3 regions of the Paenibacillus sonchi genome follow, and region 2 is predicted to be linked to each of the others. Evidence: riboswitches for the same ligand, from Rfam matches in the RefSeq annotation. Region 2 holds a riboswitch; each other region holds the start of a gene.
What was found. A riboswitch is a leader RNA that binds a small molecule or an ion and turns the genes downstream of it on or off. The one in region 2 is predicted to bind cyclic di-GMP.

Region 1 (4,850 bases), 430 kb from region 2:
CCTACTGCTGCCTCCCGTAGGAGTCTGGGCCGTGTCTCAGTCCCAGTGTGGCCGTTCACCCTCTCAGGTCGGCTACGCATCGTCGCCTTGGTAGGCCGTTACCCCACCAACTAGCTAATGCGCCGCAGGCCCATCCTCTAGCAGCAGATTGCTCCGCCTTTCATCCCAAACCCATGTGGGTCAAGGAATTATCCGGTATTAGCTACCGTTTCCGGTAGTTATCCCAGTCTAGAGGGTAGGTTGCCTACGTGTTACTCACCCGTCCGCCGCTAAGTTTACCCCGAAGGATAAACTCCGCTCGACTTGCATGTATTAGGCACGCCGCCAGCGTTCGTCCTGAGCCAGGATCAAACTCTCCAATTGGTATTGAAAAGAGCGATAGCTCATTTTGAAACATCTGACGAGAATTTGCATTCTCTGATGAAATTTCTAAAGCGCGAAACACGCTATGAAAATCATCTATTTTGGATCTCACTTGCGTGAAATCCCACTCACTCGTTGTTCAGTTTTCAAAGATCAAACTCGTTGTCGGCGATGATTATGTCGTCACCAGCAACTCTTATAATATATCACGTTTGTTTGAGAAATGCAAGTTTTTTTCGAACAATCTATTCAACTGTTCTTCTTTTACTCTGCAGCGCTCCAACAACGCTTATTTATAATACTCCAGAGTCATATAAAAAAGCAACCCTTTAGAAAAAGAAAGATAACCCACTTAATATTTAAGCGGGTTATCTCCAAAAGATCCGATTGTTGATTGTATATTCACTTCTCTTAATAGAATTTTGCTGCGGAGTATTTGCTTGCTACTTTAATTAATCCCGTTTCTTTGTTGTTCTTGCCCAAACCGGCATCAACTGTAGTGTCGATAGTCACCCACTTGCCGTCAAGCAAGACTTCGTTCCAGGCATGGTATGAAGTCACATAGCTGGTATTCCCCATCACCAATTTGGTAGGTATGCCTTGACTGCGGAGCATGGTTGCAAACAATGAAGCATAATCGTAGCAAATCCCCTTCTTGGTGGCCAGTGTATTGTCATTGTTGGGGATGTAGTCAGTCGTAACACTGGAAGCTAAGCTATAGTCATATTTCACATTAGAAACGATGTAGTTGTATATTGCTTTTACCTTTTGTTCATCAGTGGTCAGCCCCTGTGTGAGCTGAGCAGCCTTCAGAACTGATTTATCGGAAGAACTCCATTTCACATTCTGTACGGAGCTCAAGTATACGTCGTTCGCATCGCTCATGCTGAGGTCTACGGTTTCGGAGGACATCACTTTGTATTTATTGCCGGTAGTGTTCTCCAGAACAGAAACTTTATAAGATCCATTACCTTGCTGCAGCGGGAAGGTTTCATTAGGCTTAGAAGCATATAGGTTATATGTGTAGCTGTTGTTGTCCTTAGTAATCATGAGCTTAATACGCTTGTCCTTAGGAACTTCATAAGAAACAGCGATAACCCCTTGATTCAATTGCGATGTATTCAACCAGCCTGTGTCCGTGCTGGCAGCTTCAGCTGATCCTGTCTGAACGGAAGCGGCAACTACAAACAATGTTAACAACGTAAAAAAGAACTTCTTCATGGATAAAACCCCTTTCGGTAGCTGGCTGCCATCCATAGCGGGAAGGCCCTTTAGCTTTGCGTCCCTACCTTTCGATAGGTTTGCCGTTATCGTATAAGCTTTATCTGTTCTTACTTCTAATGCGGTTTGATAGATTCATATTTAAGAACAAACAAAAAAAGCCTCTTCATTCGGTAGCTGGCTGCCATCCATAGCGGGAAGGCCCTTTAGCTTTGCGTCCCTACCTTTCGATAGGTTTGCCGTTGTCGTGTTTAGCTTTTATAGTTATATAGTATCATATTTATATCTATATTCAAGACCCAAATCACTAGACTTCTACTATTTTTTAATTAAATTCTAATATACTACCTTTAGGCCGCGCTAATTGGGATTTAAGACAATCTGGCATGAATAATCAGGCGATGAGTCGGATTGACCAATGGATCACAGGTAATCAGAGTGAGTATTTTATCATCGTTATGTCCATTTAATACGGAAACATCCGTAGGCTCTACAATTGAAATATCATACACTACGTATTGGTAATCCTGTTCCTTTGTTTGCACGGATATGGTATCACCGACCTCAACTTCGTTGAGCCTGTTAAAAAGCCTGCCTGCTGTTCTCGATCTATGTGCTGCAATCGCAGCATTGCCAACCTGCCCGATAGCCGCGGTCTCCTTCATGTGGGCGGCAGCATGCTTCATGTTGGCTTTAGTGGCCCCTTCCAGTACGGGCAGCTTCAAATTGATTTTGTCGATCTGGATAATGCCTGTGATCTTGCCTCCCAGCTTAATTTCGGGAGCCGGCGCTTCTGTCGCTTTCGCCAGGTCACCCTCAGAGGATTCCTCGGCGAGAAGCTGGGTGACTTCAGCATATTGTTTGTGCAGATCTGACTGCGGAGATGGTGACGGCGAAATCTCACTGTACGCCTGTTCGGCTTCCTCCAGCAGCTTCTGCTGCTGCCAGTCGTTATACCATTCATTTGCTTTGGGGTACAGCATCAGCAGAATCCCGGCAAGAATAATTAAGTAAGAGAACTTGCGCATGAAATCACCTCCGAAAGTTAGTATTAAAGTCCAATCTATCTAGTGCATTTTTTCAAAATACCCACTTCCGGCTTCCGAAAAAATTGATCACTACGGTTACGACGGTAACCAGCACTTTGGCAACCAGCACCTGAATGCCGAAGCGGCCGGTCAGCAAATGCATAAGCAGCACTGATATCCCCAGCACAACCAGGTTCAGCACAATGAACCTTACCAGCTGCATCCGGTCAAAGCTATCCTTGCTCCCCGGTCCCGGTCCCGAAAAGTCACCTTCTTATTCCAAATGAAACTGTTGGCGGTACCGGCGCTGTAAGAAATGATCTGCGCCGGGGCATTCATCATCCCCAGTGAGTGCAGGAGAGTGAATATGGCAAAATCAATCAAGGTATTCAGCACACCTACGGCATTGAATTTTAAAAACTGGATGAATCCTGCATTAATCTGTCTATCTGGCATAATCATTGTCCTTCCGCACGCCCGCGTTCTCTCCGCCACTCTCTGCATCGCCGTAGCCCCTCGTCTCACGCACGATATACAGCGGTCTATCCTTGGATTCATCATAAATCCGCCCAATGTATTCACCGATTACGCCGAGCAGCATCAGCACAATACCATTAAACAGCAGATTCACACCCACGATTGAAGCCCAGCCGGGTACCGTCCATGAGGTGAACACCTTCTGGAACAGAACAAAGAACAGATAAAGAAAGCTGGAAAAGGAAAGAAAGAAGCCAATGTATGAGGCTATTTTCAGCGGTTTGTGGGAAAAAGAGGTGATGCCGTCCAGCGCAAACCGGATCATTTTCTTCAGCGGATATTTGGTTTCACCGGCAAAACGCTCTTCACGCACGTATTCAACCATAGTCTGGCGAAAGCCCACCCAGCTTACCAGCCCGCGCACATAGCGGTTCTTCTCCTTCAGACCGCGCAGCACATCACATACCTTGCGGTCAATTAACCGGAAATCACCCGTGTCTGTAGGAATCTCCACACTGGTCATGCTGCTGAGCAGACGGTAGAACATCTTTGCGGTTGCTTTTTTGAAGAGCGTTTCTCCCTGGCGCTTAAGCCGCTTGGCATAGACTACCTCATAACCCTCTTTCCACTTCGCAATCATCTGCAAAATTACCTCAGGCGGGTCCTGAAGATCCGCATCAATAACCACGACCGCCTCGCCTTCAGCATAATCCATCCCCGCCGTGATCGCCACCTGATGGCCAAAATTGCGCGAGAAATCAACCAGCTTGACATGCTCGTCGCGGCTGCTGATCTCACGCATAATCTCAGCTGTACGATCCCGGCTCCCGTCGTTAACGAAGACAAGCTCGTAAGAATCGCCGCAGCCGTCCATGACCTTTTTGAGACGCTCATACGTATGCTGAATGACTTCTTCCTCATTGAACATGGGGACAATTACACTGTATCTGGCTTTCACCTTAGTTCCTCCTAAAATTATGTAACTGCTGTGTAAGCATCCGCCACTTCACTAGAAGACCCAGGAAGGGAACCAGCGCAGCACAACGTCCACATAGTCTTTACTAACCTGCATGCCTGACAGCACAGGATAAAACATTACAAAAAGCAGTGCGGCAACGGCCACATAAGCATGACGCAAATACCGGGCCTCCGGGTATTTACTGTCGAGCAGCTTCATGATGTATACAATAGCAAGAATCATGAACGGCACCATGGCAAAGTAGTGGTAAAGGAACGTTTCACGCGGCACCAGCATCCATGGAACATACTGCGAGAAAAATCCGATCCAGATCATGTACAGGTTCTTGTCCTTGCGCTTGATTGTAAACCAGACCGAAGCCAGCATAGCAAAAATTCCGGTCCACCAGATCAGCGGGTTCCCCATAGTCACGATGCTGCTTACCTGTCCTTCCAGCAGTCCTTCACCGCCGCTGAAAAACCATACCGGCCGTTTCATGAAGGGCCATTCCCACCAGGAAGAAGCGAAGGGGTGAGTGGCAACAAGCTGGCTGTGGTAATTGTACATGTTCTTTTGCGCATCAATCAGACCTTTGAAGGTGTAGCCGTCTGCCGAGACCGACAGAACCGGGATAAAGGACAGGCTGTAGATCACCCCTGGAATAATGACAAAAAACAGCACGCAGCTAAGCAAGGTAACAATGGTATTCTTCCAAAACGATTTGTCCGCGGTGCTGCAGGCGGCCTTGAGCTCCTGATCCCCCACTCTGCCCTCCGCCAGCAAACGTCCCGCCGCCCTGTACT
Region 2 (4,850 bases):
TTGAAATATTCTCCCTGAAGACCATTTAGACCGGGAAGAACCACCATACCATCATCCGGAGATAGTACCGGTGTGGCTATAGGCTTTGCCGTTGGTGCCGGTGTCGGCGTGGCCGTTGGTGCCGGCGTGGCCGTCGGCACTGGTGTCGGTGTAGCCGTCGGCACCGGTGTTGGCGTAGCCGTCGGAGTAGCTGGAGCCGCAGGTGACTCCACCAGCCCGGCTTTGTATTGATCCAGTGTGACGGTGTAACTGTCATTCATAAAGTTTTTGATGGTAGTGGTGCTGTTGTTTTCATAGAGCATCTTTCCCCAGTTCATCATATAGACCCATTGTCTCTGGGAGAGCTGCAGCTTGGCGGTGCTTGGCATTTCGCCATTTTCACCAATGGCAATGGGTTTGCCGTCCGCGAGGCTCAGCAGGCTATCATGATATCTGTTCATATAATCATTGTTATATATATCTGCTGCGAGAACGTCTACCTTGTCTGCTCCCGGATAGGTCAGTTCATAAGGATCGGACGAGGCATTTGGAGCATTGGGGTTCCACACCCACAGCAGGTTGTTTAATTGATGAACGTTTACGAAACGGTCATACATAATATTCCAAAGTTCCGCAAAATTATTTTTCTTCCCCCACCAGAACCAGTTGCCGTTCATTTCATGGTAGGGTCTCCATAGGACTGGAACACCAGCGTCCCGCAAGCTCTTAAGCGAAACGGCCACTTTGTCCAGATCGGCGATCAGGCTTTTGTATTGAGCCGTTCCCGGTGTTACATACTTGTTGAATTCCGCTTGACTAAGCGTCCTCTGCACATTCGCCCATTGGTACGAAGTGCCGGGCAGCTGCTCATGGAAGGTCATCGCGACGATGCCGCCATTTTTGTACCAGTTGATCGCACTGTTCACCACATTTCTGCGCTGTGCTGCTCCAGTGCTTTCCGACTGGCCGCTGATTAAGCCAAGCTCGTAGCCGTGAAGGGCCGCGTACTTTCCGCTCGTCCACTTCAGCCTGTTGCTGAATTCATCCGGGCTCTCCAGATAGTCATGCTGGCCGGTAATAATACCTTTTCCTGAAATAGCGTTTAGATCGTCAAGCAGCTTGACAGCAGCAGGTGATGCATTGGGATTAACCGGGGCTGAGGAACTCGAGGCAGCAGCTGCCGTCGATGGCGCGCTCCCCAGGCCAAACGGCACTGCAGTCAGAAACAGGGCAATAGTTAACATGATGGACACCAGACGCGACTTACGGTAAGTTGTCAAAATTCATCTTCCTTTCGGTAGCCAGGCTGCCACTCTTTCGGAGGCCCTATAGCTTTGCGTCCCTATCTTTCGATTAGGTTTGCCTTTGTCGTAGTGGAAGGATTTATCCCTCTTACCGTAAGTATCGTCTCTATTAAATTTTTAGTTTAGAGCATTAATGAACTTTCCTTAATAAATGGTTCTTAATACCTGTTTTGGAATTGTAACAATTGGGTAAATAGATTATTTAGCCCTAGCTTGAAACCTGAAATCGACATGACCCGGGAAGGTTTCGCCGGATTCGACAGCGCCTTCGGCGCATTTTTTTACGAAATAAACTGCTGCAGAGCGATGTCTTCCCACTCCAGTGTAATGCGGATATTGTCTTCTTCCACCAGCTCCGAGCCGGTCTGCACCTCAATGAACTCCACATCCGTCAGCGCCAGAATGGCATGTTTTGTCCCTTCCGGTATGCGGACTACATCCCCTGCCTTCACATTATGCATCTTCTCATTCAGCACAATGCTTGCCTCGCCGCTGACAATTGTCCAGATTTCACTGCGTTTGTGATGCAGCTGGTAGCTGATATTTTTGCCTTCGGAGATAAAAATCCGCTTGGTCAGCACTTCATTGCCCTCATCGTACTTCACATAATCAATGACCTTATAGTGGCCCCAGCGGCGCTCCTCGTACATCGGTCTTTGTTCAAAAGACTTCAGCACTTCCTTGATGCGTGGGCTTTCCGTTTTGTGGGTCACGAGAATGCCGTCCGGGCTGGCTGCGATAATCAGGTCCTTTGCTCCGATTACTGTGACCGGAATGTCCAGTTCATTGATCAGGCAGGTCCCTTCGGAATCGGCGGTCACGAAGCCTTTGCCCACGTGGTTGCTGCTCATTTCCTCGGTGAGGGTATTCCATGTGCCAAGATCCTTCCAGAACCCGGCGTAAGGCTGAACGACGATATTCTCCTCTTTTTCCACCACTTCGTAGTCAAAGCTGATGGACGACAGCAGTTTATACTGCTTCTGCAGTTCCTCATAGTTCAAAGGCAGACCTTTGCGCTGCAGAATATCCAGCAGATAGCCCAGGCGGAAAGCGAATACTCCGCAGTTCCACAGTGCCCCCCGGCTGATCAGCTCTTCGGCCTGTGCGCGGTCCGGCTTCTCCTGGAAATGGCTCACCTGCATATAGCCGCTTGCCGCTGCTTCATCGCTGGTAGGAATAATATAGCCGTATTTCTCGGAGGCAAGCTCAGGGACTACGCCCATCAGCGCCAGATTTGCGCCGCTTTCCTGCATCGTGGCCTCAAGCTGGACGACGGTTTCAAAAAATGATGCCTCCACATACGGATCGACGGGCAGAATAGCCACAGTCTCCCTTGGAGACACCCCTGCGATTGAATACAGGTAAGCTGCAGTCAGAGCAATGGCCGGGAAGGTATCGCGGCGTTCCGGCTCCACAATGATTGGCACCTCTGCGCCGAGCTGGCTCTGAATCATTTCGACCTGGCTGCGGCCGGTAGCCAAATACGAGGAATCCGCCATGCCTGTCTCCTGAAGTTGTCTCCATACCCGCTGCACCATGGATTCCGGTTCGCCCGCCGGGCTTTGCAGCACCTTCAGAAATTGCTTGGAACGGGAATCGTTGGACAAAGGCCAGAGCCGTTTACCAGAACCGCCAGATAGAAGTACCAGTTTCATAAGTGAACCCTCCTATTTATGTGTTGTCGCGTAAATATCGGATTGTTATTGTGAGCTGCTGCCGGGTGGCTTACGCATGAAAGGCAGGAATGTCACTGACGCATTATGTTGCGTGACAATACTTCAGGTCGGCTGTTACGGGAGTCTCTCCAAGGAATGTTTGGACTTCCGGCCGCTGTTGTCTGCAGATTTCTTGATATAAACCGCTGTTCGAGGTGGAAATCCGCAGACAAAGGCGGACGCATTCGCTCCTACAGTTCCAAAATTCCTCTCCGTTCCTCCCTTAACAGCTTCCCCGGCAGCATTTCCACTGGAAAACGAGCCAGTGGAATTAGTTCGCCCAAGCTGCTTCACCCGCAGGCGAAGCCCCCTGCTAAAGATCCGGCATGGCCGCTTGTTTGGCGGCAGATACAGCCTAGACCGCGCCGGCTACGCTGGGGGAGTAGCCGCTGAGGCCCCCCATTTGCGGGCGTCCGACCGAATGGTATTCAAAGCCGGTTCCCTCGATCTGCTCTTTGGAGAAGACGTTGCGTCCGTCGATCAGCACCTGGCGGCGCATCCCTTCCGCAAGCTTGTGCAGATCGATGTCCTTGAACACGCTCCAGTCGGTCAGCAGGCAGACCGCATCGCTGCCTTCCGCCGCTTCTTCCGGCAGGCCGCACCAGCGCAGCTGCGGATGATCGTATTGCTGTCTGAAGTTCTCCGCAGCAATCGGATCATACAGCTTCACTGTAGCGCCTTCGGCCACCAGGCTCTCCACAATTTCGCGGGCCGGGGCTTCGCGGACATCGTCGGTGTTCGGCTTAAAGGCCAATCCCCAGATGCCGATGACTGCACCGCGCAGGTTGCCAAGGGACTCATGCAGCTTCGAGATGATCATGAAGCGCTGGTCTTTGTTCACCTCAACCACCGATTTCAGCAGCTTGAACTCGTAGTCCACATTGCCTGCAATTTGAATCAGCGCATTGGTGTCTTTCGGGAAACAGGAGCCGCCATAACCGATACCGGCCTGCAGGAAGGTTGAGCCGATCCGCCGGTCCATACCCATACCTTCTGCCACCTCGGTTACATCAGCTCCCACTTTTTCACAAATGTTGGCAATCTCGTTAATGAAGGAGATCTTCGTCGCCAGAAAAGCATTCGATGCATATTTAATCATTTCCGCACTGCGGATATCGGTTACGAACACATTTTCCGTGAAGCCCTGGTGAAGCTGGCGCATCGCAGGCTCAAGCTCCGGGTTATCCAGTCCGATAACAATCCGGTCCGGATGGAGTGTATCCTGGATCGCCGAGCCTTCACGCAGGAATTCAGGAGCGGAGACGATATCGAAGGGATGAGTGGTGTGGGAGGCGATAATTTTGCGGATTTTTTCATTTGTGCCCACAGGAACGGTTGACTTGGTCATAATGATTTTGTAGCCTTCCATCGCCTGGGCGATTTCCGTAGCCGCCCCTTCAATATATCTCAGGTCTGCTTCACCGCCCGGAAGAGAAGGCGTCCCTACCGCGAGAATGACGATATCAGACCGGCGTACCGATTCATGAAGATCCGAGGAGAAGGATAACCTGCCCTCACGCAAATTCATTTCAATGAGTGCCTCAATACCCGGCTCATAGATGGGGGATTCCATCTGTCTGAGCTTTTTGATCTTTTCCTCATCCTTATCCACGCAAATTACATGATTTCCATTCAGTGTAAAACATACGCCAGAGACAAGACCGACATAGCCGGTACCGATTACTGCCAGTTTCATACAATCATCCTCCTTTTAGAAAATTGACGTAGGCCTGTTCCACATATTGCTTGAACTGAACCATAAACGCCTGTTCATCGAATTTACGCGCATGGTCCATGATCTGCCCAATGTCCCACGCATAGGACTCCACTTCATAAATGGCCTTAAGTAAAT
Region 3 (4,850 bases), 610 kb from region 2:
CTTATCAAAAACCTGTCCCGTCCTGCCTCGAGCGGGCTGCTTCAGCGAGTCGGGCGGTTACTTCTTGTGGATGCCAGTTGCTTGAAACTTCCTGCCTTTTTGTCTGACTGGGCCCGGGTGACGCGGGACCGCTGCGGCGTTAAAATTCATGTCTCGTACGCGGTGACTTCCCCGGAACATACCTTCGTTCAGCACATGGTGCCTTCCACGGGGAATGTGAGTGACTACGAAGGATCGGATCTGTTGCTGCACGAGGAAGAGGTCACCTATGTCCTGGATCGCGGGTACGTATGCTACGAGCGGATGGACCGCTGGATTGAAGGTGGGCTGAATTTTGTGATGCGCATCGCCGACCACCATCAAGCCAATGTGCTCCACGAGCACCCCGTTCCGGAAGGAAGCCGCATCCTGCGGGACGCCACCGTCCAAATGGGGAGCGGATATACGGCGATGGAGCAACGCGTTCGTCTCGTCGAATTTACGGATGAAAAGGGACGATTGTACCGAATTGTGACCACGCAATGGGAGGCCTCCGCCGAAGATATCGCAGAGATATACAAGCACCGGTGGCTGATCGAACTCTTTTTTAAGTGGCTGAAGCAGCATCTGCGGTTGGTTCGCTTGCAAAGTACCCAGCCGCAGGGAATCTGGAATCATTTGTACCTCTCTCTGATTGCCCATGCGCTGACACTGTACATTCGTTACACGCAAGCGCCGGAGAAAACAGAATGGGAAGTCCTCAAACGATTGCGAATTCATGCGGCCAAAGAGCACACGTGGGAAGAATTCATCCAGGAGCTCAATCGAAGGCCGACCCGAACGTCCAAAGGACGAAGAAAGACCGGGGCGAAGCGCAGAACACCGACACTCGACCATCCAGTAGCCTACACCAAAGCAGTCAACGAAAAACGGATCGTGGATCGGAAGCAGAAAAAAGCGGGTATCGAGCAGAACAAGAACAACAAATAAAGAGTGTTATGGAATAATATGGATGACAATGACCTACGCTTAAGAAAGGTCGTTCATTTTCTTCTTGACTGAATATATTGTGAAAATAATCACTAAATTCAATTGTCATTGCGGTTAATGTCAGTGTTTATGCAACGCTAGTGCTCCTCTGTCCGCTTCAGTCCGCGGATGGAGCCCATTCCTCCTGCACCGCCTATATCCTCTGAAGCTTCCAAGATATCCAGACCAAAAAGTAAAAAGCAGGGCTTCTCCATTGCTGAAGAAGTCCTGCTTTTTGCTAGTTATGCTGCTGAAGGGCAGAGTCGCTCTCTTCGGTTAATCCGCTATAATCCCTTCATTATAAATACTTCTTTTACCGTTTGCGTTTACCGCTGTTTCTTGCAGTTCTGCTAAGCAGCAGTCCCAAGCCAGCGATTCCCAGACCTGCGATATAATAAGGCGATGGACTTGCTTCCCCGGTCTGCGGCAGTTTATCGGGGGTATCCACGCTGCCAGCAGGAATTTCGTCATCTGTTATAACTATTTCCTCCGGCTCCGGTGTTACCGTTGGGGCCGGTGCAGGGGCTGGCGTTGGCTCTATTGAGGCTGTTGGTTGTATTGACGCTGTTGGCTGCACTGGAGCGACCGTTGCCACTGGCCCCAAAGGTAATGGGTCATCATCGATCAAGGTATCATCCACAATCGTGCCGATTACCAATGATGGTGTTGGCGTCGGGAACGTTACCGGAACATAGATTACTGTAGTGTCTGGCGTCGGCGTTGCTGTTGATGGCGCCGGTGTTACTTCGCTTGTAGGTGTTGGTGCTGTACTCGGCGTCGGCGTCGCTGATGCAGTGGCGCTCGGTAACGCGCTAGACGTCGGTGTCCGTGTTACGACTGCTGTCGGCGTCGGCGTTACGACTGCTGTTGGCGTTGGTGTTACGACTGCTGTCGGCGTCGGTGTTACGACTGCTGTCGGCGTCGGTGTTACGACTGCTGTCGGCGTTGGTGTTACGACTGCTGTCGGCGTTGGTGTTACGACTGCTGTCGGCGTCGGCGTTACGACTGCTGTTGGCGTTGGTGTTACGACTGCTGTCGGCGTCGGCGTTACGACTGCTGTTGGCGTTGGCGTTACGACTGCTGTTGGCGTCGGCGTTACGACTGCTGTCGGTGTCGCCGTTGCGCTCGGCGTTGGTGTCGCCGTCGCACTCGGCGTTGGCGTCACCGTTGCACTCGGCGTCAGTGTCGCCGTTGCGCTCGGCGTTGGCACCGCCGTTGCGCTCGGCGTCGGTGTCGCCGTTGCGCTCGGCGTCGGCGTCGGCGTTGCAGGCGGTTCGGAGCCTTCATACGGATAGTGGTGCATCTGCACATAACCGCTGAACGCTTTTGCGATCAGTGTGCCATGAAGCTCTGCATGATCATAAAAGACACTGGCATGAGGAGCCAATATCGTGCCCTCGATTGTCGTGTTCCCGATATTCACAGAAGCAGCCTCATAGAAATTGAACAGGACCTTGCGGGGTTTGCCTCCCCAGAATTGAAAATTGGGAATCTTCACAGCGCTTCCGCCCACATTAATAATGACGGTGGCATCACCTGCTATGTTGAACTGCAGCCCGTTGGCGTCAGCCAAATCAGCAGCGGCCAGATGAATGACATTATAGGCATCCGGAGCGTTAATAGTGATTTTTCCATATTCTTTTACAAAAGGCTGTGTCTGCGTCAATGCGGCCAATTCATCCGAACGCCGGGCCAAAAACTGTTCCTCGGCCGCAAAATCAATCGGCGTCCCTTGGCGGGGAGTCTCCTTGAGATCCGCCCGTATGCTGGTTATAGTGCCTCCGTATACAGCTGCTCCGTATATAGTTCCGTCTGTTAGAGTGAGATTTTTGCCGGCAACCAGCACATCCCCGCCGGGCGCATCCTTGGAAACACCGTACCCCTGCAACGTAATATTTCCTTCAGCCGCGAGCCTTCCATGAATCTGATCGTAAGATTGCGTGAAATCTCCAAAAATAAATGCGTTAAAATTGCCGGCAACACCCAGGACAGGGGTAGGGATATACGGCATATTTCCCGCAGCTTTAACATTCCATCCCCAGGTAACCGTGCTGCTCAATGCCAGTACCCCTGTCAGAATCAGAGCTGCTGCTTTCTGTGATCTTTTTTTCAATCGCCTTGCACCTCCTAGTAACTTATTCTATGATTTTGCGGAAAAACTATAACAACAAAAAGACCGCCACGAAGGGTCAGCTTCACGGCGGCCGGACGATCATAGCCCTGGTCGGGCATTAGATTCCTGACTTTGCGTCCCGTCCTTTCGGACGGTTTGCGTTTATACATGAGAAATATAGATTAAGTGAAACTTATGTAGTCTATGACATTTGTTACTTTTGAACTAATTTCAGTTTAGCCTCTTCCTTGCCCGATTGTCAATCTATTCCTTAACTATTTTTTCAAGTTACGGTTGCCTGGAACATGGATAAACCCGCTATTCATAAGGCTTTACAGCCTTCCTGTCCAGAAGGAAATCTCCCTGCAGAATGGTTTTCTCCTTTTTTACAGCATCAGATCCTGTATTTAATTGCAATTTTTAATATTAAAATCTAGTATATTCGAACTATAATTTCAAATCTTATCCAGAATCTTTATTCCTAGCTATAGCTACTCCTTAAGGAGCAAGAACGTTCCTTCGAATCAGGACCGCACAACAAAAAACCGCCCCGGAATCAACCGGCAGCAGTTCTTCATCCATCTCTATGTAATGCTATATACGCTCCCGTAACCAGACACTGCGGATATAGCGAATTGGGATTTACAGCAGCTGAACCCAGCCAATCATGGACACCCACAACGGAATACTCAAAAACAACCCGAATGCCAGCCCGCGGCGGAGACTTCCTTCATGACTCATCATAATTCTCCTTTTGAGGTGCTTTATTTTTGTTACGTTTCAATCTTTGATATTTCAATTTTAATATAAAATAATTTTTATTATTTTATTGTGAAAAATATCACATAAAATCACCTTTTTTTATAAATACCAGTGATTATTTTATCCACCCCATGCTGCGCCAGGATCAGCCAGACAAAATAAAACGGGCCTCACCATGGGAGCTGGCAAGACCCTGCAAGCTATTTATAAACACCGGGGAGTGTTTGGTACATTCAATATATATCCTTAACCTGAAAACAAGCTGATACCTGCATAAAAATTACATTAAAAGCTTCCAGTAACCCAGCGTGCCGAAAAAAACGACCAGGGCCACGGGAAGTATAATTTTCCTGCTTACCTTATCCTCAAACGAAAAATACAAACACAGCATACAAAGCCACGCAATAAGGAGACTTCCCATTTCCTATGCATACGCCCTTTCTTATACATCCTGATGATCGCGCGGGACAGTGGCAGCACCAAACATCCTATAAGAAGATTACCCGCGAGTCAGCCGGTTCATACCCAATCATGGCTTGGGCCGCTAATTATTTTTTCTTGTTCCGCCAAAAGGTTATGCAGTCCCGGCAGGTCACTGCTCCCCCTCCAGCACAGGGTACTCCCAGAAGCTCAGCCTGCCTTTCGCCGGTATGGGCCGGGCAAGCGCCGTCACATCCTCCAGCTTCCAGGCATAGCGTCCTGGCGCATAATCGCCGAAAACCAGCTCATTGCCGCCGGGCCAGCCCTCAACTGCATCCGCCTGCGTTACCTCATGGCAATCGGCCAGACGGCTTATGGCGATGATGGCTCCCCGGGGGAGATTGTCCACAGTGAAGCCATGCCGCGCCAAGGCCGACTTGAAAGGCTCCTGCCCGCAGGCAGTGGTGTCGATCCCCATTCCGGCATGAATCGCCAGTTCACCGCGATAAGCCGTTTGCCAGGAACGGGTCTCGAACTGTTTTTCCCC

Region 1: linked by a shared signal. The riboswitch ahead of JI735_RS12285 (transglutaminase-like domain-containing protein) and the one ahead of JI735_RS14145 (PA14 domain-containing protein) in region 2 are both predicted to bind cyclic di-GMP.
Region 3: linked by a shared signal. The riboswitch ahead of JI735_RS11470 (choice-of-anchor A family protein) and the one ahead of JI735_RS14145 (PA14 domain-containing protein) in region 2 are both predicted to bind cyclic di-GMP.

The regions. Positions count from the first base shown of each region.
Region 1 is NZ_CP068595.1:2,675,297-2,680,146, reverse strand. It holds rRNA gene JI735_RS12290 (16S ribosomal RNA) at 1-363, opposite strand, end outside; gene JI735_RS12285 (transglutaminase-like domain-containing protein) at 775-1,584, opposite strand; cyclic di-GMP riboswitch class I at 1,598-1,679, opposite strand; cyclic di-GMP riboswitch class I at 1,754-1,835, opposite strand; gene JI735_RS12280 (class D sortase) at 1,956-2,612, opposite strand; gene JI735_RS36890 (GtrA family protein) at 2,665-2,835, opposite strand; gene JI735_RS36885 (GtrA family protein) at 2,823-3,068, opposite strand; gene JI735_RS12265 (glycosyltransferase family 2 protein) at 3,058-4,047, opposite strand; gene JI735_RS12260 (phospholipid carrier-dependent glycosyltransferase) at 4,099-4,850, opposite strand, start outside.
Region 2 is NZ_CP068595.1:3,109,558-3,114,407, reverse strand. It holds gene JI735_RS14145 (PA14 domain-containing protein) at 1-1,259, opposite strand, end outside; cyclic di-GMP riboswitch class I at 1,273-1,353, opposite strand; gene JI735_RS14140 (sugar phosphate nucleotidyltransferase) at 1,565-2,938, opposite strand; gene JI735_RS14135 (UDP-glucose dehydrogenase family protein) at 3,354-4,694, opposite strand; gene JI735_RS14130 (glycosyltransferase) at 4,699-4,850, opposite strand, start outside.
Region 3 is NZ_CP068595.1:2,496,934-2,501,783, reverse strand. It holds gene JI735_RS11475 (IS4 family transposase) at 1-969, shown strand, start outside; gene JI735_RS11470 (choice-of-anchor A family protein) at 1,322-3,121, opposite strand; cyclic di-GMP riboswitch class I at 3,205-3,292, opposite strand; gene JI735_RS11465 (ASCH domain-containing protein) at 4,476-4,850, opposite strand, start outside.